DNA from 3 places in the Cellvibrio sp. pealriver genome. Region 3 is predicted to be linked to each of the others. Evidence: predicted binding sites of a transcription regulator. Region 3 holds the regulator's gene; each other region holds the start of a gene.
What was found. Region 3 encodes sigma-54, which starts transcription at its own class of promoters, with help from an activator protein. Its sites were predicted from a motif close to TGGCACANNNNTTGCNNT; they were not measured.

Region 1 (9,923 bases), 1.2 Mb from region 3:
GCACAGGATGCAGACCTGGTTATCGGGAGCGTATTAAATACCGGTGCCAGTGCGCCCAAGCTACTTGGCCGCGAATCGATCAAGCAAATGGCTAAGGGGTCTGTTTTGGTGGATGTGGCTATCGACCAAGGAGGATGTTTTGAGACCTCCCGCCCAACTACGCATCATCATCCTACCTATGTTGAAGAGGGAATAATCCACTACTGTGTTGCCAATATACCCAGTGCCGTTGGGCGCACGGCAACACTGGGTTTGACCAACTCGACACTTAGCTATATTTTGCGCCTCGCTGAATCAGGCTTGGCAGCATTGGCAACTGATGCCGGGTTTCGCGCTGGGTTGAATATCCATCGCGGCCAATTGATGCACGCTGCTGTGGCAAAGGTATTTTCGCTGCCTTTTACGGACGCAAGCCGTTTGTTGGATAAAGAATAATCACCTCGCGGTAAAAAAATGGATAGATTCGGCACAAGAATATTCTTGATCTATACTCAGGCCTGAGTAAGCCGAGAATGCCTGTACGGGGCTTGCCCGCCTCACATTCACATAACGCCTACCCACAAACGAGAACAGTCCCGGAAACCCAAGGTTAATGAGAGATAAAGCGCCTTCCTTTTTTAACGGCATCTCTTTCCAGCTTGCCAAAATCGGCATTATTCTGGCATTCGTTCTGAGCTTTTTATTGAGTTCGGTACAGCTATATCTGGATTTTTTGAATCAGGAAAAAGAACTCAAAACCCTCATTGATCGCGTTGTCCAAGTTGCGACTCCACCTGCTGTCCGCTCGGTATCCACATTAGATGATGAACTTGCTTACGAGGTCGTAAACGGGTTGTTGCGCTACGGCTTTATTTATGAAGTCGTTATTTATGATGATACGGGCAACGTATTGGCACAGGGCAGTAGCACCCGTCCGGAAGTCAATACGCGGTGGTTGACCAATAAAATTACTGACAACACGCGCGAATACACCACCAATTTATTATTGCCAGGTTACAGCGACGGCACGTCCGGCAGTATTCGTTTTTCAGTGGATATGGATTTGGCATTGGAAGGTTTTTACAACCGCTCCAAAACCGCATTGATGACGGGATTACTGCGCAATATGTTTTTGGTGTTGCTGCTTTTTGTGGTGTTCTATTACACGCTGACCAAACCACTGGTGCGTTTGTCCCGCGAAATTAATAACATCAATCCCGATCATCCGGGCGTTAATCGCCTCACGCATTTGCCCCCCCATCGCAAAGATGAATTGGCGCAGCTCATCGCCAGCTCCAATCAATTGTTGGATATTGTTGAACTGTCACTGGCCAAGCGTCGTGCAGTGGAATTGGCACTGCGCAAAAGTGAAGAGCATTTACGCCAAATTATTGATCACCTGCCGGTCATGATCGGTGCGCGCAATATCGCTGGTTATTATTTGTTTGCCAACAAAGCACTGGCTAGCGAGTTGGGTTACACGCCTGACCAAATGCGTAATTTGCATGTGCGTCAATTGCTTAAAAATTCAGTGTTTGATATCGATACCATGCTCGCTAATGATTATCGCGTTATTCGCGGTAACGAAGAGCTTGATGTCATTGAAGAGCGATTTGTCAGTGCAACGGGTAAGCAATTATTTTTACAAACGCACATTATGCCGCTGGCTTTTTATGATGAAAAAGTGGCTCTGATTGTATCGGTTGATATTACCGAACGTAAAAACGCGCAGGCAAAAATGGAATTCATGGCGCATCACGATGCGCTCACCGGTTTGCCGAATCGCCTGCAATTAGTGGAACGATTGGAACACGAATTGCGCCGCGCAGAGCGCCATGGTTATTTCGGGGCAGTATTATTTATTGACCTTGACCAATTCAAAACCATCAACGATTCATTGGGGCATCCAGTTGGCGACAAGGTGTTGGAAGTAGTTTCCGAACGCTTGCAACAGTCTGTGCGTGAAGAGGATTTGGTGGCACGTTTAAGTGGCGATGAATTCGTTGTGGTACTGACGGTGCTTGACCAGAATATCGAAACAGCCGCTTTGCGTGCTGGTGAGATCAGCGAAAAAATCCGCACAATTATTTCCCAGCCTTATATCTACGACAACATGGAGTTGCGTGTGACCTGCAGCGTGGGTGTTGTTGTGTATCCGGACAAAAATAATTCAGTGCATGAATTATTGCGCTATGCCGATACGGCGATGTATCAGGTAAAAGAAAAAGGCCGTGACTCGATTGAATTTTTCAACGAAGAAATGGCCGATAAAGTCAGCCGCCAATTGACGATGGAAGGCGATCTGCATCGTGCGCTGGAAGAGTCACAATTCGAGCTATATTATCAGCCCAAAATCCATATCCAAACCGGACGTGTGGATGGTGCAGAGGCTTTGTTGCGTTGGAATCACCCCACTAAAGGGATGATATCGCCCGTCGAATTTATTCCGGTATTGGAAACCTCGGGTATGATTATCGATGTGGGTCAATGGGTGCTGGAGACGGCATGCAAAACTCTGGTGAGATGGCAGCAAGCCGATTTGTGGCGGCCCGGTATGCGCATGAGCATCAACATCAGCCCGCGCCAGTTCCGTCGCGCCGCGTTTGCGGATGATGTACTCGCAACCTTGGCAGAATATCCTATTCCTACAGACTCTCTGGATATGGAAATTACAGAAGGTATTGTTATCCAGCGCGTTGATGATGCCATCCAAACGATGACAACATTGAGCGAAAGGGGCATTAGTTTTTCATTGGATGATTTTGGTACTGGCTATTCTTCTATCAGTTATCTCAAGCGTTTGCCTGTGACTACATTGAAAATCGATAAAGGATTTGTGCGCGATATTATCGATGACCGCAACGACCGTGTGCTGGTGGAAACTATTATTACCATGGGGCGCTTGTTGGATATGGAGCTGGTTGCTGAAGGTGTTGAAGAAGCAGAGCAGCTGGCGATTTTGAAATCCTATGGTTGCGATTATTATCAAGGTTACTTGTCTAGCCAAGCCGTTCCTTTGGAAGCATTTGAGGAAATTTTAACGCGCGATAAATAACACAATAGGCAATTAAAATAATCTGCCGAGTAAATAAGGCACCGCAGTTTCTACACGCATGATCCTTTCGCCTAAATGAACTGCATCAAACCCGATTTTTTTCAGTAACTCAATCTCATAATCAATAAAACCACCTTCAGGTCCTACTGCAAGGCTCAGTGAGTAATCAATGGAGCGCGGGCATTCTGTTTCGGTATAGGGGTGCGCAACCAACGCAGTCGTGCCTGCAATAATGCCTGGCAAATCGTCTTCCACAAACGGTTTAAAGCGCTTGTGTAAATGCACCTTGGGCAATTGCGTATCGCATCCTTGTTCCAAACCTAAAATCAATTGTTCGTGAATTGCTTCTGGTTCCAGGAATGGCGTTTGCCAATAACTTTTTTCGACGCGATACGAGTTAATCAGATGAAGTTCTTTCACGCCTAACGTCGATATGGTTTGGAATATACGGCGTAACATTTTTGGGCGCGGTAATCCCAATATTAATGTTAATGGCAGTGGTGGTGGTGGTGCTTGTGTTACCTCTAACTCCAGCACTACTTCTGTCGCAGAGATACTGAGCAGTGTTCCTTTGCCAATGAGCCCATTTAGCATTCCTACTTTATACGTCTCACCTGTTGTAGCGCCGTGTATTTCGCGGATATGAGAAAGCCGCCGTGCATCGCGAATGACTGCTTGGGTGGGTGATAGTAGATCGCCCTGTGTGAGTAGGATCAAGTTCATACGCAATAGCAGAGGTAAGTGACAACAAGCATCCGGCAGTATTTGCCAAGAGTGTTTACTGTGACGCTATGGAAAAGAAAAGTCTGGAATTGAATGGCGTCCCCGGCGGGAATCGAACCCACATCATACGCTTAGGAGGCATACGTTCTATCCAATTAAACTACAGGGACGCACCGCACATGCTGTGCGGCGCGGATTATATAGGGTTAGGCGAAAAACATTAAGCCTTGGCGACAGTATAGGACGAGGAGTATTGGGTTTTTGCACCTTGCGCATTATAAAGTGATGGTGCAGTGCCTTTGCCGCGCAAAAGCCCCAGCAGATGATTCACTGTTTGTTGGGTGCGTCCAACCAGTTTGCCGTTAATGTCATTCATTTTTTGGCAATCTTCAAATTCACTGATGACCAGTTTCCATTCATCGCGCAAGGATAGTGTTGCGGCGTTGCGTTGCAGAAATAAATCCCAGCCGTTGGCATTGGTAGGTAATCCAAGCGTGTTCAATATTTGTTGGCGTTGTTTGGCATTGGTATTGAGCTGATCAACAAGCACAATTTTTTGGTCAACAATCTGCTGCAGTTCATTCAATTTGCGTTGTTCGAGCAGGTTGCGTTCATCCACAAGTAATTGTTTGAGTTGTGAAACAGCAGCGGCATCCTGCGCAATCATCTGGCGCAGTGCATTGATATCGAGAGACATAGCAACCTCTTCATTTTGTGATGGTACAAATTTGCGGGTGCAAATTGGGTGGCGCAAAACCGGTGGAGACAGATAAGAAAAGCGTCGGGGATACGCTTTTTTCAAGTGCCTTCGCCGCTACTCCGGGCGTGTTAGCCCAGCAGATCCTCTTGGTTGAGCATATTTTCAGCAATGCGCTCAGGATTAATTTCAAAACGACCTTCAGCAATGGCGCGTCTGATTTCGGCAACCTTATCCATATCGACATCGGGTGCGCTGTTGATTTTGGTTTGCAGGCGACCCAGGTTTTGGGCTTCCTGACTCAGTACAACCTGATCACTCGCGCTGGGCGCAGCAGGAGTAGGGCTGGAAGCTTGGGTTTTTGCTTCTGGTGCCGGAGCTGCGGGCTTGCTGCGAGCACCTTTGGTGCCGACAGAATCCAGATTGTTGTTGGTGTTAAGGTTCATTTTGTTTCCCCTATTGCTACCCTTGGCCTAAAAACCAGTAGTAGCGATTAACATCAGTAATGTCGCGGTTGCTATACGTGACAGGCGAGAGTTTTAGACTCTCTGATCTGGTTATCGACCAAACCCTGCCTAACTTTAGCAATTATTCGCACTAATTTAATAAAACATTCACTTAAAACGTCCGCACAGTCCCTTGGCTAACCACGATACCGCTGATAATCCGCTCGGATGAGTTATTACGGACTCTGATCTTTTGTCCCACACGGCCATCTGCCATGGCAGTACCGGCGCTACTGACTTTGATACTGCCAGCGAGTGACTCCAGGCTCACAAGTTCACCGCGTTTGACAACTGTTGGAGCATCCAGAAGCGCCGTTTTGAAGGGTTCACCCTGGCTGATATTGCGCTTGGCTTGTTTACCAATAATGTCGTCAGTTGTTACCAAAAATGCTTGTCTGATACTGCTGATATTGACGAGGTGTGTAGCTACGTGGCTTTGATTAATTAATTCGCCACGGGCGATGCTGCCTTGTGCAACCGGTATTTCCCGGTAGATGCTCACTTGTGCCGGTATATGAACCGACCATTTTTTGCCGCTTTCGCATTCCGCTTTGACACTGATGTTGCCGCCATTGCCGGTACTATCCTGAAGGGTGAAGGCAGGTGTGGATTCACATCGGGCGAGGCGCAAGCGGTTATCGAGATTACTTACATTGATATCAATGCGTTCATGTGGAGTAGTTGAGTAGGTTTTCGCAAGGAATTGGGCAACATCTTGTTTCAGTTGATGCAGTGGATAAACGGGTGCCGCAGCGAGATTAATCGAGTAGAAAGACAAAATGACCCATGCGGCAATTGTGCCGTGGGTCTGGCGCGAAACGCTTCGTAACAAAGTTCGATAAAAACTTCTATAAAAACTAGGAAGTTCCATATTTTGTCCTATCCTCAAGGGTAAGAACCGGGTGTCAGATTGAAAACAAAGAGTGACTAAAGTCTGACGCTTTTTTGCCGCTAAACTGCTTTACAGGTATCAAAGCAAATAGTGTGCCGTAAATTTGTTGCCGTTCGGCTCATCGGGAACCGCAATACTGAGAATAAAAGAGGTAATTGCATGGCTGGTGTAATGGATAGCGTCAATCAGCGCACGCAGCTGGTTGGGCAAAACCGTCTTGAATTGTTGTTGTTCCGGTTAGGTGGGCAACAGTTATACGGTATTAACGTCTTTAAAGTGAAAGAGGTATTACAGTGCCCGCAGCTTAATGCGATCCCGGGGCGCAGTTCGGTTGTGCGCGGTGTTGCGCACATCCGCGGCGGCACTCTGCCAATCATGGATATGAACCTTGCTATCGGCCGGCGTGAACTGCCGGATATCGAGAGCTGCTTTGTGATCATTACTGAATATAACCGTACCGCTCAGGGGTTTTTGGTGCGTTCGGTAGAGCGTATCGTCAATATGAATTGGGGCGATATTCACCCGCCGCCCAAAGGTGCCGGTAAAGAACACTATCTGACTGCTGTTACCCAAGTGGATGGGCAGTTAGTGGAAATTATTGATGTTGAGAAAATCCTTGCCGAAGTTGCTCCGCCACGCGAAGAGGTGAGCGCGGGTGTGATTGAAGATGGCATTGCTGACCGGGTTGTGCAGAAACATGTCCTGATCATCGATGACTCCACTATTGCGCGCAAACAAATCCAGCGTGTGGTAGAGGGGATGGGCATTAAAACAACGCTCAAGAAAGACGGCGCCGAAGGTTTTAAATATCTGCAGGACTTGCTGAAGGATGGCAAAGATCCCTATGCCGAATTGGTGATGATTATCTGTGATATCGAAATGCCGGAAATGGATGGCTATACCTTTACGGCAGAGGTGCGCAATCATCCGGATTTGAAAAAGCTGCATATCATTCTGCATACCTCCCTCAGTGGTGTATTCAATGAGGCGATGGTGCGCAAAGTGGGTGCCGATGATTTCCTGGCAAAATTCCATCCGGATGAGCTAGCCAAGCGCGTCAATGATCGTGTGTTGGCAATTACCGGTGAAAGCCTTTTACCGCCGGAAGAAGCGTGATTTTGTGTTGCTGCGATCCGGTAGTGCGTAGCAACTGTTTTACATTGGGAATATATGATTAATAAAGAGTCTTCTCCTTTTGGCAAAACTCCAGGGCGTGACAATCTCGACCAAGCAGAGTTTGACCAATTTCGCCAGTTCCTTGAGGACGCTTGTGGTATTTCGCTCGGTGATAACAAGCAATATTTGGTAACCAACCGCATTCGCCGGATACTGGAAGAAAACAATATTGCTTCTTTTGGTGAGCTGGTCAGGGTTTTAAAGCAAGGTTTCAACCGTAAGTTAAAAGATCAGGTGATCGATTCAATGACCACCAATGAAACCTTCTGGTTTCGCGATAACTATCCTTACGATCATTTAAAAAATACGCTGCTCCCCCAACTAATGGCGGGTAATAATCGCATGTTTGGTCCAGTGCGTATTTGGTCTGCAGCCTGTTCGTCTGGCCAGGAGCCTTATTCCATCAGCATGATGGTGGAGGAGTACAAACGTCAGGCGATGGGTAATCTGGCGCGGCAGGTTCAGGTTGTTGCAACAGATTTGTCAGCGACTGTTCTGGAGCAGGCACGCAGAGGCGAGTACGACAAACTATCGGTTATGCGTGGTTTATCTGCAGATCGTTTGGAGCGTTACTTTGATAACCCGAATCCCACAACCTGGCGTGTTAAAAGTGTTGTTAAAGAGCGGATTGATTTTCGCTCATTAAATCTGATGGATTCCTATGCCGGTTTGGGCAAGTTCGACATAGTGTTTTGCCGCAATGTGTTGATTTACTTCAATGGCGATCTCAAACGTCAGATTCTGCAAAAAATTCACGCCGCGCTAAAACCTCAAGGGATCCTGTTTCTGGGTTCATCAGAGGGGCTTGCAGGTGCTGCGGATTTGTTTGAAATGGTTCGCTGCGATCCAGGTATTCTTTATAAAGCGATTTGATTAAATTTCTCGCTTCTCCGTTATCAAAATGCCCGCATTAGCGGGCGTTTTTGTTTTTGCCTCTGCCGTTTGAAAAGCGGAAATCCTTTGCCGCTTGGCGTTTGCCGCCTTCACCAGAGGGTGGTCTTTGATCTTAAAAAAATCATGTAAATCAAATAGATAAAATATATTTAGGCCTTTGGCACAGGGGTTGCTTTGTAGTTAGCAAACGCAGGTGTAAACCGTTTGGTTGCCACCTGAACTCACTGTGAGGGCAAGCTGATATGTCAATTTCATTTCAAAAAGCACTGGGCATCCACGAGACCGCGCTGCATTTCCGTTCAGAGCGTGCCAGCGTACTTGCCAACAACCTCGCCAACATCGATACCCCAAACTACAAAGCAAAAGATTTGGACTTCAAACAGGCGCTGAGCCAAAAAATGAATACGGGGCCAGGCTTTGACCTGACAACCACCCAAAACCGTCACATTGACGCGAGTGGTTTTGAAACAGATAACGGTGATGTGTTGTATCGCACTCCACAGCAACCCTCTATCGATGGCAACACCGTTGAAGACCAAATTGAACACGCGGAATACATGAAAAACGCGTTGGCGTTTCAGGCGAGTTTCCAATTTTTAAATAGCAAATTTACTGGATTGCGCACGGCCATTCGCGGTGATTAAAGCAGGTAAGTGAAGTAGTTAATGCGTTTATTAAACGAATTTTGTAGGTATTGAATCATGGCACTTGGAACTATTTTTGATATCGCTGGCACCGGTATGAATGCGCAAAGTTTGCGCTTGAACACTACCGCCAGCAACCTGGCTAATGCGCAATCGGCCAGCTCCAGTGTGAATGAAGTGTATCGCAGCCGTCAGCCGGTATTTGCAGCAATACATCAAGATGCTATGCGTGCTGCTGTCACCGAAGGTACTTACAGCGATAACGAAGTGGATGCCGCTGCCGGTGTGCAAGTGCTGGGTATTGTTGAAAGCGATGCGCCATTGCAACGCCGCTACGAACCCACGCATCCAAAGGCCGATGAAGAAGGTTATGTGTATTACCCGAATGTGAACCCTGTAGAAGAAATGGCCAACATGATTGCAGCATCGCGCTCGTTCCAAATGAATGTGGAAGTGATGAATTCTGCGAAGCAAATGGTTCAACGTGTTTTAACTCTTGGTCAATAAAGGAGCTGAATCATGAGCGTATCCGGTACTTCATCAGCCAATAGCGTCACTGACAATTTAAGCATCACTAAAAAAACAGAAACCAAAAAAAATACCAATGAGTTGGGCCAGGCTGCGTTTCTGGAATTGATGATTACGCAAATGAACAACCAAAACCCATTGAGCCCGCAAGACAACAGTGAATTTGTTGCTCAGTTGGCGCAATTCAGCTCGGTGGAAGGGTTGGAGCGTTTAAACAACAGCTTCAATAGTTTTATGTCCAATAATGCGTTGCAAGCGTCTTCTTTGGTTGGGCGCAGCGTAACGGTTGAATCGGAAAAAAGTACCTTGGTTAAAGGCGGTATTGTGGCGGGCAGTGCTGATCTGGCGTACTCCACAAATAATTTAAAAATTAATATTTACGACGAAGTTGGTGCGATTGTACAAACAATCCCGGTTGGCGAAGTGCCTCAAGGTGAAATGGTATTCCGTTGGGATGGGCAAAATATGGAAGTGAATGGCAAGTTGCTTGATTGGGAAGCAGGTGATGATGCCGCGGCTGCGGGGCAATACCGTTTTGAAATTACCGCTGACCAAAATGGAAAAAATGAAGCCTTGAAAACATCGCTTAGCGCCAATGTGAATAGTGTGACGATTGGTGAAAACGGCAAATTGATTTTAAACCTCGCGGGCATAGGCGCGGTTGAAGCGGAAAAAGTAAAACAATTTAACTAATCATTAAACTTGAACACTTGGATTAGCTTTAGCAGTTGACTTAGATAGTTGAATGATTGATTTGAATTAATTGTTAGATAAAAAATCCTGAACGTTAAACGTTATGGCTGAGGTGTAATATGTCTTTTAATACAGC
Region 2 (9,923 bases), 870 kb from region 3:
AATGAACGTATTCACGGTGGGTTTTCCCATTACATTGATTTTCGGTTTTATTCTGATGTGGTTCACGCTCGCCAATTTCCTGCCCGTTTATTTCCAAATTATGGAAGAGGGGATTGGTGTGCTGCGCACTTTAGCTCTCACACCCTAAAGAACCACTGAAAAATTAACTTGCTTGTTCTGGCGTCGTTAAATTTGTTCTCAAAATGCTCATTTATTTCAATAAACTCCGCTTTTTCGAACAAATTTGCCTAACCAGTGCTGCACCGTAAACATTTTTCAATGGTTCTTTGAAATTAAGATTGGAGTGATAAATGGCTGAAGAAGACGACAGCAGCCAGGAAAAAACGGAAGAGGCCAGTGCGCGAAAGATTGAAAAAGCGCGCGAAGAAGGCCAGGTTCCCCGATCCCGCGATTTGACAACAACTGCCGTACTCATGTTGGCAGTAGTCGGTATTTATTTCTTCGCAGAATTCATGGGCCAAAAACTGATTGGCCTGACGCGCGATAATTTTACGATCAGCCGCGCCCATATCTATGACCCTAATGCAATGATCGCCCATTTTGTCAGCGCTATTTATGATGGGCTGATCAGCATTGCCCCCCTGATGTTTATTTTACTGATTGCCTCGATTGTTGGCCCCATTGCACTGGGTGGTTGGAACATGAGCGCCAAAGCAATGGAGCCCAAGTTAAGCCGCATGGATCCTATTGCAGGGATCAAACGCATGTTTTCAATGAATTCACTGATTGAATTATTAAAAGCCTTGGGCAAAGTATTGATCATCCTGGGGGCAACTATCTGGCTGTTACAATTTTATGCGCAGGATATGTTCCGCTTGGTCGATGAAAGCATTGGTAATGCCATCATTCATTCGCTCGAAATTTCTATTTTTGCCACTATCGCGTTATCGGCAACTACGATTGTGATTGCAGCAATTGATGTGCCTTTGCAAATTTATCAATACAACAAAAAATTAAAAATGTCGCGGCAAGACCAAAAAGATGAAGCCAAAGACACCGATGGTAAACCGGAAGTAAAAGGGCGTATCCGCCAATTGCAACGCGAAATGGCGCAACGGCGCATGATGTCCAACGTGCCTCAGGCAGATGTTGTTATCACTAACCCTGAACACTTTTCGGTTGCGCTGAGATACGATCCTGAAACAATGGATACACCGATTATGATCGCTAAAGGCGGCGATCACACTGCGTTAAAAATCCGTGAAATTGCCAATCTGCACAAAATTGAAATTATCCAATCCCCCGTGCTTGCGCGCGCCATTTTTTATACCACCGAAGTGGATGAGGAAATTCCATCCAGTTTGTACCTTGCTGTAGCGCAGGTATTGGCTTACGTTTTCCAATTGCGCAATTACCGTAAAGGTAAGGGCGACAAACCTATGTACCCACGCAACATTTCTGTACCGCGCGATATGCAATACGATGCGTCTGGTAAACGCACTTAATCTCTTGCTTAAATGCCTTTATCAATAATTTATTTGTTAATAATGTGTTTGTTGATAATTAATAATTTGCTTGTTGATAAATAGGTACGCTTCTTGCGATAACACGGAAAAATGACTCAACCGTCAAGAATCCGTACTTATGGCATTACCCACGTTTAACCAACTCAATAACTTTAACGGCAAAGCCGCGCTGGGTTCGCTGCGCTCTGTAGGGCAGGGTAATCTGGGTATTCCGGTGCTGTTGTTAATGCTGCTGGCAATGATCATATTGCCCATGCCGCCGCTACTGCTGGACATCTTTTTTACGTTCAACATTGCATTAGCGCTAGTGGTATTGCTGGTGTCGGTATACGCCATGCGCCCGCTGGATTTTGCCGCCTTCCCAACCATTTTGTTGATCGCCACCTTGCTGCGTTTGGGCTTGAACGTCGCATCTACTCGCGTTGTGTTATTGGAAGGTCATCAGGGGGGCGATGCAGCGGGTAAAGTCATCGAGGCATTTGGTCACGTAGTGATCGGCGGTAATTTGGCGGTCGGTATTGTGGTGTTCATTATTCTGATGATCATCAACTTTGTGGTAGTAACCAAAGGTGCTGGCCGTATTTCCGAAGTGAGCGCGCGGTTTACCTTGGATGCCATGCCCGGTAAGCAAATGGCGATTGATGCTGACTTGAATGCCGGGTTAATTGATCAGGATCAGGCGCGTACCCGTCGTCAGGAAGTTGCTGCAGAAGCAGATTTTTACGGTGCGATGGACGGTGCGAGCAAGTTTGTTCGCGGTGATGCGGTTGCGGGCATCATGATTATGTTCATCAATATTTTTGGTGGCTTGGCTATTGGCATGATCCAGCATGATCTGGAATTCACGGATGCGTTTGAGAAGTACACCATCCTCACCATTGGTGATGGCTTGGTCGCGCAAATTCCCGGCTTGTTGTTATCGGTAGCCTCCGCAATTCTCGTAACCCGTGTTAATAGTTCTGAAGACATGGGCAAACAAGTAATTGGGCAAATGTTTACATCGCCCAAAGCGCTTGCGGTGTCTGCACTCATGCTGGTGATCATGGGGCTTGTTCCAGGAATGCCACATATGGCCTTCCTGAGTTTGGGGCTGTTGTGTGCGGGTATTGCGTACTACATTCACTGGCGTAAACACCAACCTGCAGTAGTTGAGGAGAATAATTTTATTCCTTCTGGCAGCCGTGTCGCTGGCGATGCGGCACCGTCCTCGGCAGGTGCTGGCGGCGGTGCGAGTATCGCGCCGCAGCGCAATGCGCCCGCATTACCACCGGGTATGCCTGAATCCCCTGAGTTGGGTTGGGATGATGTACAGCCGGTCGATGTGATTGGGTTGGAGGTTGGTTATCGCCTGATTCCCATGGTCGATAAAAATCAGGGTGGCGAGTTGCTTGGGCGCATCAAAGGCGTACGTAAAAAGCTATCGCAAGAGATGGGTTTTCTAATCCCGTCTGTCCATATTCGTGACAATCTCGATCTGAATCCTACCGGTTATCGCATCAGCCTGATGGGCGTTTCCATGGCAGAGGCCGATGTGTATCCGGATCGCGAATTGGCCATTAATCCTGGCCAGGTATTTGGTTCGCTCGATGGCATCAAAACCAAAGATCCCGCCTTTGGTCTGGATGCTATCTGGATCACGCCCAACCAACGCGAGCAAGCACAAACCCTCGGTTACACCGTGGTGGATCCGAGTACGGTTGTTGCGACCCATCTCAACCAGATTTTGCAGCAGCACACCTTTGAATTGCTAGGCCATGAAGACGTCCAGAAATTGCTGGATATGCTGGCCAAGACATCGCCCAAATTGGTGGAAGAGTTGGTGCCCAATACCATGGGAATCAATGTGCTGTTGAAGGTATTGCAGAACTTGCTGCGCGAACGGGTGCCGATCCGCGACATCCGCTCCATTGCCGAAGCTTTGGCGGGCACAACAGGAAAGAGTCAAGATCCCGCCGCTTTAACCGCACTGGCGCGTGTGGCGCTGTGCCGGCAAATCGTCCAAAACATCATAGGGAACGAGCGAATCCTGCCTGTTATTACGCTTGAACCGAGTTTGGAACAGTTATTGCTGAACACTGTCCAGCAGGCACAAAAAGCTGGCGCTGATGACAGTGCCTTTATTGAGCCTGGCCTGGCAGACCGGTTACAGCAGTCGCTGATTGAAGCAGCGCAGAAACAGGAACTGACAGGCAAGCCACTGGTATTGCTGGTTGCTGCGCCCCTGAGGTCAATGTTGTCGCGTTTTGTTCGCCACAGTGTGCCTGATATGCGTGTACTGGCTTATACCGAAGTACCGGATAACAAACAGATCAGTATCGATGCCAATGTCGGTGCCGACAGAAAATAGCCCCCGGGCTAGGAGTTGAATATGCAAGTCAAACGTTTTGTAGCGGCTGATATGCGTCGTGCGTTGGAAATGGTTCGCCAGGAATTGGGGCCAGACGCCATTATTCTCTCCAGTAACCGCATCCCCGAGGGGGTTGAGTTGCTGACCACAATGGGTTCCGATTACGAACTTCAGCAGCTCCAGAATCGTCCCTTTGCGGATGCGACCTTCTCGCCCAGCGCTCCTTTGCTGAGTGATGGAGACATCTCTCCGCGTGTATTGGGAAACCCGCAAGCGCGAAAAGTAGCACCGGTAATCAGTAAAGTAGCCGATCATCCTAATGCCGGAAAAACCGGTGCCCAACTGGCGGATGATATTGAAAAAGCACGCCAGCGCATGATCGCCGCCAAAAAAGCAGAAGAGTCTGCAAAAGAGTTTTTAGTTGGCAAAAATACCGTTGTGAATGCAGGCATTCCCCGCAATGCCGTTATGCCTGAGCAAAAGCCACGTGTGGGCACCAGCGCTGCGGAGCGTTATCCATTGGTTGATCCCGCAACGGCACCTGTCGCAACGCCTGCAACTGCTGTACTAACGTCAGCACCTGCACCAGCACCAGAACCCGCGAGTGGCCCTAACCTGAGCCCGGAATCCCTGTCCTTTCGCGATGCGCTGATGAGAGAAGCGCGCATTAAAGAATCCTATTCCAAAGACAGTTTTATTGAGCAGTTGAAAAAGGATAAAAAAGCCGAGCCTGTTGTTCATCAGGAATCTGTTGCCCTGAACTCCGTTAATCATGAATCTACCGAGCAAGCTGCCCAACTTTCCGAGTTACAGGCAGAAATTGCCGATATGCGTTTTTTGCTTGAACAACAATTGGATCGCTTGAGTGGCCAACAATCACCTGTGCCCAACTCGCCCATTCTTGCCAGTGTGGCGCGTCGTCTGGAGCGTTTGAATTTGCCTCAGGATGTCATTGCAAAGGTCATTACGGCCTGTACCAAAACCAAAACGTTGGGCGAGGCTTGGCCAGATGCATTGGCGAATCTGGCGCATCAACTGCCTGTGAACGGCAGCGATATTGTCGATCAGGGTGGGGTATTCGCATTTGTCGGCCCAACTGGTGTGGGCAAAACGACAACGATTGGTAAATTGGCGGCGCGTTACGTACTGCAACACGGTGCTGACAAAGTCGCCTTGATTACCACCGATACCTATCGTATTGCTGCCCACGACCAACTGCGTTCACTCGCACGTATTTTGCGAGTGCCAGTGCGTGTTGTCGATGAAACCAATCCGCTCGACAGTGTGCTGCGCAGTTTGCGCCATTGCTCATTGGTATTGATTGATACAGCGGGTTTCCGTCACGGTGATCCGCATCTGAAAGCCCAGCTGCAGGCGCTTGCGGAACAACAGCAGGTGAAGACTTATTTGGTGATGTCATGCAACAGTCAGGCGCAAATGCTGAAAGCGTCGGTGCATGCTTATGGCACTGCCCGTTTGCAAGGTTGCATTCTGACCAAACTGGATGAAACTGCCAGCATTGGTGAGGCATTGGGTGTGGTAATGCAAAATCGTTTACCGATTGTGTACACCACAGACGGACAAGATATTCCCAAGCATCTGGAAGTCGCGCGTGCGCATCAGCTTGTATCAAAAGCCGTCGCATTGCTCAAAACAAATCCGGCAACGGCGGTTTCTTAAACAATCAATTGTGATAAGCAGGATAAAGTACCGGTGAAACTGAAATTAGTCGGATGAGTTGCCAAACCCTATCTATACTCAGTTCACCATTAGTGTGTCCGGCCAGTATGTCTGCAAGACAAATCACAATGCCCGGCACGCAACGTAAAGAACAGGTTTGGAGTTATGTGTAGATGAGCCAAGTGCGACCAGTACAAGTGATCGCTGTGTCCGGCGGTAAAGGCGGGGTAGGTAAGAGTAATATTTCCGTCAACCTGAGCATTGCATTGGCAGAATTGCGCCGTCGCGTGGTCTTGCTGGATGCCGATTTGGGGCTTGCCAATGTCGATGTTCTGTTAGGGATTCGCGCTACCCATACCCTGGCCGATGTCCTGGCTGGTACCCATAGTCTGGCGGACGTTTTGGTCACTGGGCCAGCGGGTATGAAAATTGTTCCTGCTTCCTCCGGCGTGCAACGCATGGCTGAATTAAGTTCAGCCGAACATGCGGGTTTGATCAATGCCTTCAATGATCTTTCTGATCAAGTCGATATTCTGGTGATAGACACTGCAGCCGGTATTTCGGATACCGTTGTCAGTTTTGTGCGCGCAGCAAATGAAGTCATCATTGTGGTATGCGACGAGCCATCGTCAATTACCGACTCTTATGCGCTGATCAAATTATTAAACAAAGAATACGGAATGCAGCGTTTCCGTGTGGTCGCCAATATGACGCGCACCCCACAGGAAGGTCTGAATATGTTTAACAAACTCAATACCGTTTGCGACCGTTTTCTGGATGTCACTTTGCAGTTTGTTGGCCAAATTCCTTTTGACGAAAATGTGCGCAAAGCCGTACAAAAACAGAAAGCCTTGTTGGAGTTTGCGCCCTCATCAAAAGCGTCAATTGCAATCCGCGCATTAGCGCAAGTAGTCGATAAGTGGCCACTGCCTAATTCACCAACCGGGCGCTTGGAATTTTTTGTAGAACGCTTGTTACAAGCAGCGAACTCACGCTGATTGATAATGCAAGCTAACTCTGTGGATCTAAAAGGTTGTGCCACAAGGCTGTTGGAAAAACACCGTATTGCTGTAAAAAAGAAGGTGCTCAATGGTCGCAGTCAATGGTCTAGCCATGTACGATAAAAAAGCATTATGCGATGCACACATTAACATCGAAGACTATGCGCCTTTGGTAAAACGCATCGCTTATCACATGATGTTGCGTATGCCTGCCAGCGTGCAGGTGGACGACCTTATCCAGGCCGGAATGATTGGCCTGATTGAAGCCTCCCAAAAATACGATGCCTCCCGTGGTGCCAGTTTTGAAACCTATGCGGGTATCCGCATTCGCGGCGCGATAGTGGATGAAATGCGCCGTGGCGATTGGGTGCCACGTTCCGTGCATCGCAATGCACGTCGTATTTCCCAAGCGGTTGCTGCTGTAGAGGCGCGCACAGGCCGCGATGCAAGCGACAGCGAAGTTGCCGCTGAACTGGGTGTGAGCCTCAACGAATATTTTGAGATGCTGCAAGACTCCAATGGCAGCCGCTTGTTCAGCTACGAAGAAACCTTTGGCGAAGAAGACAGCAACATCGATGCGACTGAGCACAGCAGTGCATTTGCCAGTCCTCTCGATGGCCTTCAACGAGACGGCATGAAATCCGCCTTGGTCAAAGCGATAGCGCAATTGCCCGAGCGTGAACGGATGGTATTGGCACTGTATTACGATCAAGAGCTCAACTTGAAAGAAATAGGCTTGGTGCTGGGTGTCAGTGAGTCACGTGTCAGCCAGATCCATAGTCAGGCAGCAGCGCGCCTGCGCAATAAACTGGTTGGCTGGCAATCGGCCTGATATCTGCCTAAAAGTTGAGCATCCTGGTGTGTGAGCGCCTCCAGTCCCGGCCGAGTTGGGTAAATACTCTGTGTTTTCAGCGATTTGGGCTATTATTCAAATTAAAAGTTGAGGATTTCCGTGCCGGAGCTGGCCGAAGTTTCAACTCCTACTAGACTATGATTAAACGAAAATCCCGAAAGGGTGTGTGGAGGTTGCGTTGGATAAGAATATGAAAATCTTGATTGTTGATGACTTTTCAACAATGCGACGGATTATTAAAAACTTGCTGCGGGATTTGGGGTTTTCCAATACCCATGAAGCTGACGATGGCGTAACGGCATTACCCATGTTGAAAAGCGGTGATTTCCAATTTTTGGTCACTGACTGGAACATGCCAGGTATGACGGGTATTGACTTGCTGAAGGCCGTGCGTGCGGACGAAAAGCTGCGTACCTTGCCCGTATTAATGGTGACTGCTGAAGCCAAACGCGATCAGATTATTGAGGCGGCGCAAGCGGGCGTAAATGGTTATGTTGTAAAACCATTTACTGCACAAGCGCTCAAGGAAAAAATTGAGAAAATTTTTGATCGCGTTGGTTAATTAGTGCCGATCAAATAATAAATAAGGCGTTGCCATGGCATCAGAACTTCAAGCATCTTCCAACGAAGCATTTGTTATCGAATTGAAAGAATGCGCCAAATTGCTTACTGAAAAATTGCAGAGTAACCAATTTGAAGACGCATCGGTGTTGATCCAATCTATCACCCAATCACGCGATCGCCATATCTTTCAATCAGTAGGGCGCTTAACACGCGGGCTGCACAATGCGATTGTCAACTTTAATGTTGATGCCGATCTCTCAAAAGAACCGCCCAAGATTGAGAACTCCGATATTCATGATGCTTCAAACCGTTTGAATTATGTAATAGAGCTTACGCAAAAAGCAGCAGAGAAAACCATGGATATGGTAGATGAAGCTGCGCCTATTGCGATGAATCTTGGTCAGGAAGCGAGTAGCTTACGCACCGAATGGGCACGATTGAAACGACGCGAAATGGATGCAGCTGAGTTTCGCCAACTCTATGAGCGGATGGATGGTTTTCTGGGCCAAATGGTTACCGGAACTGAGCAGCTCAGTAAAAATTTACAAGATATTGTTCTTGAGCAAGGCTTTCAGGATTTAACCGGGCAAGTATTAAAGCGAGTGATTGGGCTGATCAACGATGTTGAAAAAGATTTGGTAAGTCTTGTGCGTATTGCTGGCCAGGTTGAAGAAATTACCGGGCTCACCAGTGATAGTGAAACTGTCGCGCATGATATGGAAATCATGCAAAAACGGAAAACCGAGGCGGAAGGCCCACAAATTAATAAAGAGCGTGCAGATGTAGTGTCCGGCCAGGATGACGTTGATGATTTGTTATCGAGCCTTGGATTCTAAAAAAGCGATATACGCGAGGAATGTTGAATGAGTTTTGGTGACGACGAGGATATTCTCCAGGATTTTCTGGTAGAGGCGGGAGAAATCCTGGAGCGCCTCAGCCAGCAATTGGTTGATCTGGAGCAACGCCCTGAAGATAAAGACTTGCTCAATGCAATCTTTCGCGGTTTTCATACCGTAAAAGGTGGCGCAGGTTTTTTGGCGCTGACTCCTATGGTGGAGTGCTGTCACGTCACTGAAAATCTTTTCGATATTTTACGCAACGGCAAGCGCACAGTTACATCCGAATTAATGGATGTCGTGCTGCAAGCGTTGGATATGGTTAACCAACAATTTGAATTGGTGTCACAACGCGAAGAATTGCCACCAGTAGACCCTTCGCTGATTGCTGCGCTTGAGCGCTTGGTTTCCTGTGAAGATTTAAACGAAGCAGAGGCAGAAACTGCTGAAGTTTATGCAGAACCGCAAGTAGAAATTCCCGCTGCGACCGCAACAGAAGAGTCTGCCAGTGGTGATATTACCGATGCAGAATTTGAACAATTGTTGGATGCCATCGCCGGTGTAAACACTGCATCAGCGACACCTATGGCAGAAACAGCTGCACCCGTGGCAACAGCTACAGCAGCAAGTAGCGGCGACGAAATTTCAGAAGATGAATTTGAAGCGCTGCTCGATCAACTGCACGGTAAAGGCAAAGGCCCTGGTGTTCCCGATGCCAAAACGCCTGAAACTCCAGCAGTTGCCGCTCCAGCGTCTGTAGTAAGTGCAGGCGGTAGCGACGAAATTTCAGAAGATGAATTTGAAGCACTACTCGATCAGTTGCATGGAAAAGGTAATGGGCCTGGTGTTGCTGCTGCAGCTCCGGCTGTCTCCAACCCGGCACCTGCTCCTGCCGCGCCAAGTGCAAGTGGTGACTTGATTACCGATGACGAATTCGATGCACTGCTCGATCAATTGCACGGCAAAGGTAAAGGCCCTGGTATAAGTGCGCCTGCCGCAGCGGTTCCAGCAGCAGCGCCTCCACCGCCGGTTACTGCCACTAAACCTGCTGCAGAAAAAAAACCTGTAGCAGCAAAACCTGCGGCACCGGTAGCTGCTAAAAAAGTAGAAGCACCCAAAGCAGCTGCTCCTGCCGCTGCACCAGCGCCTGCTGCT
Region 3 (9,923 bases):
TTGATTTGTTCAGCTTGCATAGAATTACTCGATTAAGAAGGGCTGTGATCAGAAATGAGGCGCGAAGTTTACCGGAATGTCGCTAATATCGCATCCAAAAATCAGCCTCCATAAAGCAAAACCCCCGGCACAGGCCGGGGGTTTTGTCGATTTGACAGTCGCAAATGCGGTTATGCATCAACCAACCAATTGGCGATCACTTTATCAATATCGCCATTGTATTTTTTAAGGCTCGCCTTGAATTGACCACTGAACGACTGACCCAGGTTTACGCCATTGAGCACTACATTGATCAATTTCCACTCGCCTGATTTTTCCTTGCGCATGGTGTAGTTCAACTTGTGGGTCGTGCCATCGGTCGACACTTCTTGCTTGACCACTTGGCGATTAGGGTTGCTGTCATCCACCCCTGCAATCACAACCTTGCTGTCGGCATAACCCAAAACACCCTTACCAAGCGATTTGACCATGCCATCTTTGAAGACTTTTTGGAATTGTTCACGTTGTGCCGGAGTAGCTTGTTTATACGCCTTGCCCATCACAGAAGCAGCAATAAACGGAAAGTTCACTACACCATCAAGCGCCCCCTCCACTTGTTTGAAATACGCATCGTCCGCTGTATTGGACGCTTTTTTGGCTTTAACCAAGCCAAACAATTCTTGCGCGACCGATTCCACAATGACCTTTGGCGATTCAGTTGCAGGTACTTGAGCCATGACATTAGCCGCAAACAACACAGATAACCCGAGTACAACACCAGACAATTTGGTGAGCAGATATTTCATCGTAAAACCTTCCATTAATTGAAACAGAACGATTAAGCCGTATGGCGTTAAACCAACACTCAGACAACGCTAATTCCTTATGGTGCCATTCTTTATGCGATGTTTATGATCGTGGCGAGTTATTAAGCCGGAGGCGTAGCGAGCAGATTTGCGGCGCGAACTATAGCATCCAGCGCATGACAGGGATAAGTCGCCACAGGAAAAAAGACGTAAACTTCCCTCGCCTTGTTTTTCTTGAAAGTTATAATGCAAGGCCATAAATGCCTTGGGTGAACAATGATCATCACATTGGCTCACCATTTTGGAACCGGTTTTGGAACCTCGTCATGACACATGATTATGTAAGCTCGGCATTGCGTACCATCAGTTTGGAGGCAGAGGCAGTTACTGCACTCGCCGCGCGGATCGATGGTCAATTTACCGCCGCCTGTGAACTTATCTTGAACTGTGCTGGCAGAGTAATTGTCACCGGCATGGGCAAATCCGGCCATATTGGCAAAAAAATCGCCGCTACTCTGGCGAGCACTGGAACCCCATCGTTTTTTGTCCACCCAGGCGAAGCCAGCCACGGCGATCTCGGAATGATCACCAAAAACGACATAGTGCTTGCGATCTCTTACTCCGGCACTTCCAGTGAAGTCGTTACTTTGTTGCCACTACTGAAACGTGCCGGTGTCAAAATCATTAGCATGACCGCCAATCCGCAATCGACTCTGGGCGAAGTGGCTGAAGTCAATCTGGATATCAGCGTTTTACATGAGGCGTGCCCTCTGGACTTGGCACCAACATCCAGTACAACTGCCACGCTGGTCATGGGGGATGCACTGGCAATCGCATTGCTGGAAGCGCGCGGTTTTACTGCAGAAGATTTTGCCTTCTCTCATCCCGGCGGCGCACTGGGGCGCAAATTGTTGTTGCGTGTCGCGGATGTCATGCACACTGGCGACGATATTCCCCGTGTGTTTGCGCACACCCCCATGCTGGACGCATTGATGGTCATGTCGGACAAAGGTTTTGGCATGACGACAGTGATGGAAGGTAATGATTTGCTCGGTATTTTCACCGATGGTGATTTGCGCCGTAGTATCGACAAAGGTGTTGATATCCGCACTGCAACAGTGGGTGAATTGATGAACACTAACCCCAAAATGCTGCGCGACAACACGCTGGCTGCAGAAGCGCTGGCGTTAATGGAGCAAGCAAAAATTAACGTTTTACTCATTACCGACGAACAAAAAAAACTTGTCGGTGTCGTAAAAATCAATGACCTGCTGCGTGCAGGCATTATTTGATTGACCCAGCCAATCATTGCACTTGGACACGCCTGAATGAACCCCGATTTTTGTACCCAAACCGAATTACATGAACGCGCTGCGCGCATCAAACTGTTGCTGCTGGATGTGGACGGAGTACTCACCGACGGGCGTCTTTACTTCGGCAACCAAGGGGAAGAATTCAAATCGTTCAGCACACTGGATGGACAGGGCATCAAAGCACTGCAAAAAACCGGCGTTAAAGTCGGCATTATTACTGGCCGCACCAGCAATCTGGTCGCCCGCCGCGCAAGCGATCTGGGGATAACGATATTGGTGCAAGGGCGCGAGGACAAATGGGAGGCACTACAAGACATTTTGCAGGAGCATCCTGTAGCGCTTGAGCAGATCGCGTTTATGGGAGATGACTGGCCAGACTTGGCCGTTATGACCCGCGCGGGTCTCGCACTGACAGTGGCAAATGCCCACTCCAGCGTGGTTGAGCGCGCCCATTGGCAAAGCCGGGAACGCGGCGGCGAAGGTGCCGTGCGTGCAGCCTGTGACCTCATCATGAAGGCGCAAGGTACATTCGATACCGCACTTGCACCTTATCTGGCAGATGCATCCCTATGAGCCTGTTAACCCGCGCGTATCGTGTACATCAATATGTACCCGGTCCCTGGATACTGGCTTTTGTACTGGTGATCTGCTTTTTTGCATTTTCACTGCGCCAAAAAGAAGAGCTGGTTGGATATGAATATGACCCAAGCAGCTTTCCCAACATCTACATGAAAGAAGTGGAAACACGCGAATTTGATAACACCGGCAAGCTTCACTACCAGCTATCAACGCCACAGGTAACCCATTTTCAACTGCAACAAGAGGGTGCATCGGCTCAGGATTACACATTGATTGAGCAGCCCATGATGATGTTTTACGACACAGACACCAAAGCGCCATGGCAAGTTACCGCCAATACCGGGCGCAGTGAGGCAAACGGCGAATTGATCCGCCTGCTCGATAACGTGCTCATCCAACAGCAAACGCCCACCCAGGGCTTGATACAAATCACCACCAGTGAGCTGCAAGTGCGCGCCAGTGAACAATTCGCGGAAACCGACAAAGCTGTTAAGATGCGCAGCGCCAAAGGTCAGATAGATGCACTAGGTATGGATGCCGACCTGGCGCAAAGTCGGCTTCAGTTAAGATCCCAGGTTAAGGCAGTTTATGATCCCCGCTAAATTACGCTATTGGTTATCTCCTTTGACGCTCATGTTGGCGGCAATAATGTCCCCAACCACAAGCCTCGCATTACCCAGCGACAAAAACGAAACCATCCGCGGCTCTGCTGATAACCTCACGGTAGACCAGAAGAACGGAGTGGCGACCTACACTGGCTCGGTCAAAATCCAGCAAGGGTCACTTATCATTTCCGCCGATTCTATTGTGATTCACACCAATCCCGACAGCAGCGTCGAAAAGATGATTGCAACAGGCAATCCGGCACGCTTTCAGCAACAACCGGAAAAAGACCAAGGCATAGTGACTGCCGCCGCCAAGCAAATTACCTACACCCCCAGCAATGAACATCTGGTACTGATTGAAGATGCCTCTGTTGAGCAAAACGGTGCGGTAATGAGCGGCCCACACATTGATTACGATTTAGTCAAAGAAGTAATGAAAGCCGCAGGTAACAACAACAGTAGCGGCGGTGAGGGGCAGCGCATCGAAATTGTGATCCCACCCAAAGCCGGAAAAGCCGAGGATGCGCAGTAATGCCCAGTTTGCACGCACGCCATCTCGCCAAAAGCTACAAAAAACGCAAAGTGGTTATTGATGTATCCATCACGGTGGAAAGTGGCAGCATCGTCGGATTGCTTGGCCCCAACGGCGCAGGAAAAACCACCTGTTTTTATATGATCGCTGGTTTGGTGCCTGCCGATAACGGCACCGTATTGATTGACGAGCGAGATATAACCCAACTGCCCATTCATGGACGCGCCCGTGCAGGTATTGGCTATCTCCCGCAAGAGGCGTCTATTTTCCGTAAGCTGAGCGTGGCGGATAACATCATGGCAATTCTTGAGACCCGTAAGGATCTCAACCGCCAGCAGCGTGATGAAAAACTGGAATCACTGCTCAACGAATTTCATATCACCCATATCCGCGATAGCCTGGGTATGGCCCTCTCCGGCGGTGAGCGCCGCCGCGTGGAGATTGCCCGCGCACTGGCGACAGATCCGCAATTTATCCTGCTCGATGAACCTTTCGCCGGTGTTGATCCTATTTCGGTCAATGACATCAAAGAGATTGTCCGTCACTTGAAAGACCGTGGGATTGGCGTACTGATTACCGACCACAATGTGCGCGAAACACTGGATATCTGCGAAACAGCTTATATCGTCAGTGAAGGGCACATCATCGCCGAAGGTGATGCTGAAACTGTGCTGAGCAATAACAAAGTGCGCGAAGTGTATCTGGGCGAGCATTTCCGCCTCTAAACCCTACTTTCAGACGGGATTTCCGGTGTTACAAACTGCCCATTCCCTGCGCGTTTAGTCACACACAAACAACTTGACAAGTAACATTCTTTATACATTAGGCATAAAGCTTGCTTAAGCTTGTTGCTTGAGGCGCAAACCCTGACTAAACTCCACGTATACCGATGTTTTTCATCCTGCGTTTAAGGGTTTGTCGTCCGTACAATGAAGCAATCTCTCCAGCTCAAACTCGGCCAACAGCTGACCATGACCCCACAGTTGCAACAGGCAATCCGCTTGTTACAACTATCAACTCTGGATCTGCAACAGGAGATCCAGGAAGCGCTCGATTCCAACCCCATGTTGGAGGTTGAGGATAGCTTCGATTCTCCCACGCAAAACAGTGACTACGAAGGCAGCGAACAAGACAAAGCGGATTATGACCGCCAGCTGGAAATTGCAGCAGAAAGCGGTACCGATAACAGCGCAGAGTTTACTGCCAGCGACAATTTCTCCGCGAGCACCGATAACTACGCTGATAGTTACAACAACGACAATAACTACAATGAAAGCGATAGTTTTGGTGAAAGCGACACTTTCAGGGAAAGTGAATCCATAGGCGATACCGATGTTTATGGTGAAGGGGAAAGTTTTAGCGCCGATAGCGGTGACTGGAGCGACTCTATTCCCAGCGACCTTCCCGTGGATACAAGCTGGGATGATGTCTATCAAGCCTCATCCAGCAGCAGCTCCAGCAATTACGACAACGAAGATAGCGACTTTGAAAGCCGCCGTGCTGCCACTGACTCCCTCTACGATCATTTGATGTGGCAACTTAACCTGACCCCTATGTCAGACAGGGATCGCATTCTGGCTATGGCCATCATCGATGCAGTGGAGCCCAGCGGCATGCTCTCCATCAGTATCGAGGAAATCTTTGAAGGGATGGGTAGCGATCTCGATGACCTGGAACTGGACGAAGTTGTTGCCGTACAAAAACTCTTGCAACAATTTGACCCATGTGGTGTGTGCAGCCAGAACCTGTCCGAATGCCTGTTGGTACAACTGCAGCAGTTTGATCCAAAAACGCCATTGCTTGATTCGGCAAAATTAATCGTCAAACAATATTTGCCGGTGCTAGGCAGCCGCGACTACCGGCAATTGATGCGCCGCACCAAGCTAAAGGAAGCTGAGTTAAGTCAGGCGATTGCCCTGATCCAGAGTTTGAATCCGCGTCCGGGCGATATTATTGCCAGTGGCGACACCGAATATGTTGTGCCCGATGTATTTGTAGAAAAACGCGATGGCCGCTGGATTGTGGAGCTGAATCCGGATATTGCGCCGCGTTTGCGTATCAATGCTGATTACGCCTCTATGGTAAAGCGTGCCGACTCCAGCAGCGACAACACCTTCCTCAAAGACAATTTACAGGAAGCCCGTTGGTTCCTGAAAAGTTTGCAAAGCCGCAACGAGACCTTACTCAAGGTGGCAAGTTGTATTGTTGAAAAACAGCGTGGCTTTCTGGATTACGGTCCTGAGGCGATGAAACCGCTGGTGTTGCACGATATTGCTGAAATTGTAGAAATGCACGAGTCCACTATTTCACGTGTCACCACACAAAAATACATGCATACCCCGCAGGGTATTTTTGAGCTGAAATACTTTTTCTCCAGCCATGTCAGTACCGACAGCGGCGGAGAATGTTCTTCAACAGCAATCCGCGCCATCATCAAAAAACTGGTCAGCGCGGAAAATCCAAAAAAACCGTTGAGTGATAGCAAAATTACCGACTTGCTCGCCGAGCAAGGTATACAAGTCGCGCGCCGTACTATTGCCAAATATCGCGAATCGCTCAACATTCCACCATCGAATGAGCGCAAAACAATTTAACCTGATGCAGATGATCACATTGGGAACTTACTGAAAAGTTTCAGGTACATTTAATAGTTCGGACAAAAAATTCATGGATGTAATGCGAGGTTACCTAACCGTAACCGTTTTGTTTCTAGCGAGAGGAAGTATCTATGCAAATAAATATCAGCGGTCATCACGTAGAAGTTACCGATTCAATGAGAGATTACGTTTCCAGCAAACTGGAGCGCTTGAGCAACCATCATGACCGCATTACGAGTACCCATGTCATACTCTCGGTAGATAAACTGATCCAAAAAGCAGAGGCCACTATTCATGTCAGTGGTAAAGATTTATTCGCCGATGCAACTCATGAAGATTTATATGCTGCCATCGATGCCTTGGCCGACAAGCTCGATCGCCAATTAATTAAACACAAAGAGAAAATGCGCAGCCATCGCTAGGGCGATGCGTGCACTGACGTTAACCATATGATGCGCACTGGTTGCTTTGGCACCAGTCGCCATCGATCAGGGAGATGCCCAGCATCACTTTTTTATGCAAATCCAATCCCTCATCAGCCCCGGCCGCACACTCTGCGGCGTAGACGGTGGCAGTAAAAAACGCGCGCTGGAGTTACTTGCCAACACCATCGCCCAAGACATTCCCGATATCGATGCTGACGAATTGTTCCGCCGGTTAATTGGACGCGAGCGACTTGGCTCCACAGGTATTGGTCACGGGATCGCCATTCCACATTGTCGTGTTGAAAACTGTAGCGGCACAGTGGGCGCATTGATCACCCTTGCCGATCCTATCGACTTTGATGCAATCGACTCCCAACCTGTCGATATTCTATTTGCCATGCTGGTGCCGGAAGATGCGCACAGCGAACATCTGCAAACCCTCGCAGCACTGGCAGCAGCACTGAATAATGCGGATTACCGCCAGCGTTTGCGCGCCGCATCCAGCAATGAAGCGCTCTTCCAAGCAGCCTTAATGACGTAAGCGGGTTCAATATGCATCTGGTAATTGTCAGCGGCCTTTCAGGTTCAGGCAAAAGTACAGCACTCCATGTTCTTGAGGATGTGGGGTTTAACTGTATCGACAACCTTCCCGTCAGCCTGCTACCTGCGCTCGTTGCGCAAATCCAGATTCACAAAGATGACCAACATCGCTTTGCGATTGGCATAGATGTGCGCAATGCCTGGCAGGACTTGGCCATGTTCCCGCAGATGATCAGCACTCTGAAGGAAGCACACCTGCCCTTTCGCACACTTTTCCTGGATTCACAGCCATCGGTATTGATCCAACGCTTCAGTGAAACCCGGCGCAAGCATCCACTGTCTGACAAACACACCAGTTTGGCAGAGGCAATTAATGCCGAGCAGCAATTATTGGAGCCCATCCGCGATTGTGCGGATCAGGTGATCGACACCAGTCATTTAAACCTTCACGAATTGCGCGATCTGGTCAAAGAACGAGTCGTTGGTCGTAGCGAATCCACCATGGCAATTTTGTTTGAATCCTTCGGTTTCAAACACGGTGTGCCAGTAAACGCCGACCTGGTATTTGATGCACGCTGCCTGCCCAATCCGCATTGGAAACCGACTTTGCGGCCACAAACCGGGCAAGATCCTGACGTTATTGAATTTTTGGAGGAGCAGGTAACCGTTAAGGAGATGTATGAAGACATCGAACATTACCTGACGCGCTGGTTACCGCGCTATCAATCCAATAACCGCAGCTACATTACGATTGCGATTGGCTGTACCGGCGGGCAGCACCGCTCGGTTTATCTGGCAGAGCGACTGCAAAAGCATTTCGACAAAAGCTTCCACGATGTACAAGTGCGTCATCGCGATATCAACAAGCACAAGAAACACTAAAACTTTCAAGAACCAAACACAGACCCCGGCAATGTTTACTGACACTCTCGACATTATTAACAAGCGCGGCCTTCATGCCCGTGCCGCCGCCAAGCTCGCTACGCTGGCCAACCAATTTCAGGCCAAAATCATGGCGCGAGTGGGGGAAGGCAATTGGGCGGATGCCAAAAGCGTAATGTCATTGATGCTGCTTGCCGCCAGCTGTGGAACCTGCTTGCAAGTCAGCGCCGAAGGCGATGATGCAGAAGCAGCAATGAATGCGATACGCGCACTGATTGCAGATCGCTTTGAAGAAGGCGAATAAATCACCTATTGTTTAACAAATAGCCACGCAGAGGTTGTTGTTCGGCAGCAACTCCTCTAAGCTGCGCGCCCTTTTATTGATTCAACCGCGACCGCATTACCATGGTTTACAACTACGACGATATCAACCCAGATGATTACATCCTGAGCAAATCGCAGGTCAAGCGCGATATGCATGCGCTGCAAGCATTGGGTGAAAGTTTCATCAATATGAATGAAAAGCAGCTGGCACAGCTTCCCTTAAGTGAGGAGCTATTGGATGCCATCTATCTCGCACGCAAAATGCCACTTAAGGATGCGCGCCGCCGCCAGATCCAGTACATCGGCAGGCTGATGCGCGAAGGCAATCACGAAGAAATCCAGGCTGCGGTCGATAAAATGCAAAACCGCAGCGACCAGTACGTACATCGCCAACATCAAGTTGAACGCTACCGCGATCTGTTAATCGAAGGCGATAAGCAAATTTTCCAGACATTGGTGACATCCTGCCCAGGTATTGATGTGCAGCACCTGCGCCAGTTGATCCGCAGTGCGCAAAAAGAGCGCGAAGAAAACAAGCCACCAGCGAGTGCGCGCAAATTGTTTGGCTTTATCCGCGACCAACTGGAAAAACAGGATTAGTGATTTGTCTAACTGACATTCAAAAATAAAGGCACCTGAGGGTGCCTTTATTTTTGAATACTGGGATCATCGGGAGTGCGCAGATTGTTCGTCTCAGGTGGTTTTTGTTCTTCTTTTTTGACACTGTCACGCAGGCTTTGCTCACTCTCAAACAGTCGGTTAAAGCGCATCTTGGGATCATCCCAACTGCCTTTAATGGTGTAACTGACACTTGTCGCCTGATCGACCTGCTTTTTGAATAGTTTACTGACAATGTAAATCCCAGCCGCTGCAGGCAAGCCCGTCGCCAGTGCGGTGTAGAACGTCATGTTTCCTGCCACCGGTAAAGTCGCGACCAAACGGGTATTCAGGGTTTCATCGCGTAGATTAATACTCCCAGCCATTTGCATACCACTCGACGGGGTCTTCACCGCCAGAGGCTCTTCAAAAACCAAAACGCCCTGATTGAAACGTACTTTGCCGTTGACGTGATCGTAAGCAAGCCCGCTCTTGTAAAGATCAGAAAAATCAAACCTGAGCCGCCGCGCCAGAGTGTCAAAGTTGAGAATCGACATCAGGCGCAATATGCCATCGCCAGCACTGGCATCCCGTTTGAAGCTGCCCTCTTCAATCTGGATCGTCATTTCACCGCCAAGATTGACCAGTGCAAAATCCTGTGGCGAACCGGGCCAAAATAAATCAGCTTGGTAATGTGCTTTTTTACTTTCCAAGGTGTCCGGTTTATCCCAGGCACGCAGCACT

Region 1: the regulator sigma-54 is predicted to act here: its motif matches at 8,081-8,098, upstream of flgB (flagellar basal body rod protein FlgB).
Region 2: the regulator sigma-54 is predicted to act here: its motif matches at 1,549-1,566, upstream of flhA (flagellar biosynthesis protein FlhA).

What each region holds. Positions count from the first base shown of each region.
Region 1 is NZ_KQ236688.1:1,153,658-1,163,580, forward strand. It holds gene ald (alanine dehydrogenase) at 1-435, shown strand, start outside; gene VC28_RS04825 (putative bifunctional diguanylate cyclase/phosphodiesterase) at 593-3,034, shown strand; gene VC28_RS04830 (16S rRNA (uracil(1498)-N(3))-methyltransferase) at 3,047-3,757, opposite strand; tRNA gene VC28_RS04835 (tRNA-Arg) at 3,852-3,927, opposite strand; gene VC28_RS04840 (flagella synthesis protein FlgN) at 3,978-4,454, opposite strand; gene flgM (flagellar biosynthesis anti-sigma factor FlgM) at 4,586-4,900, opposite strand; gene flgA (flagellar basal body P-ring formation chaperone FlgA) at 5,073-5,831, opposite strand; gene VC28_RS04855 (chemotaxis protein CheV) at 6,012-6,968, shown strand; gene VC28_RS04860 (CheR family methyltransferase) at 7,023-7,901, shown strand; gene flgB (flagellar basal body rod protein FlgB) at 8,165-8,566, shown strand; gene flgC (flagellar basal body rod protein FlgC) at 8,624-9,073, shown strand; gene VC28_RS04875 (flagellar hook assembly protein FlgD) at 9,086-9,787, shown strand; gene VC28_RS04880 (flagellar hook-basal body complex protein) at 9,907-9,923, shown strand, end outside.
Region 2 is NZ_KQ236688.1:1,515,343-1,525,265, reverse strand. It holds gene fliR (flagellar biosynthetic protein FliR) at 1-148, shown strand, start outside; gene flhB (flagellar biosynthesis protein FlhB) at 312-1,466, shown strand; gene flhA (flagellar biosynthesis protein FlhA) at 1,606-3,834, shown strand; gene flhF (flagellar biosynthesis protein FlhF) at 3,856-5,514, shown strand; gene VC28_RS06400 (MinD/ParA family protein) at 5,688-6,512, shown strand; gene VC28_RS06395 (RNA polymerase sigma factor FliA) at 6,628-7,347, shown strand; gene cheY (chemotaxis response regulator CheY) at 7,547-7,930, shown strand; gene VC28_RS06385 (protein phosphatase CheZ) at 7,965-8,768, shown strand; gene VC28_RS06380 (chemotaxis protein CheA) at 8,796-9,923, shown strand, end outside.
Region 3 is NZ_KQ236688.1:2,386,118-2,396,040, forward strand. It holds gene VC28_RS10375 (BolA family protein) at 1-20, opposite strand, end outside; gene VC28_RS10380 (MlaC/ttg2D family ABC transporter substrate-binding protein) at 171-785, opposite strand; gene VC28_RS10385 (KpsF/GutQ family sugar-phosphate isomerase) at 1,112-2,077, shown strand; gene VC28_RS10390 (KdsC family phosphatase) at 2,114-2,671, shown strand; gene lptC (LPS export ABC transporter periplasmic protein LptC) at 2,668-3,279, shown strand; gene lptA (lipopolysaccharide transport periplasmic protein LptA) at 3,326-3,814, shown strand; gene lptB (LPS export ABC transporter ATP-binding protein) at 3,814-4,539, shown strand; gene VC28_RS10410 (RNA polymerase factor sigma-54) at 4,744-6,408, shown strand; gene hpf (ribosome hibernation-promoting factor, HPF/YfiA family) at 6,543-6,833, shown strand; gene ptsN (PTS IIA-like nitrogen regulatory protein PtsN) at 6,928-7,377, shown strand; gene rapZ (RNase adapter RapZ) at 7,389-8,258, shown strand; gene VC28_RS10430 (HPr family phosphocarrier protein) at 8,290-8,562, shown strand; gene yjgA (ribosome biogenesis factor YjgA) at 8,664-9,182, shown strand; gene VC28_RS10440 (YhdP family protein) at 9,230-9,923, opposite strand, start outside.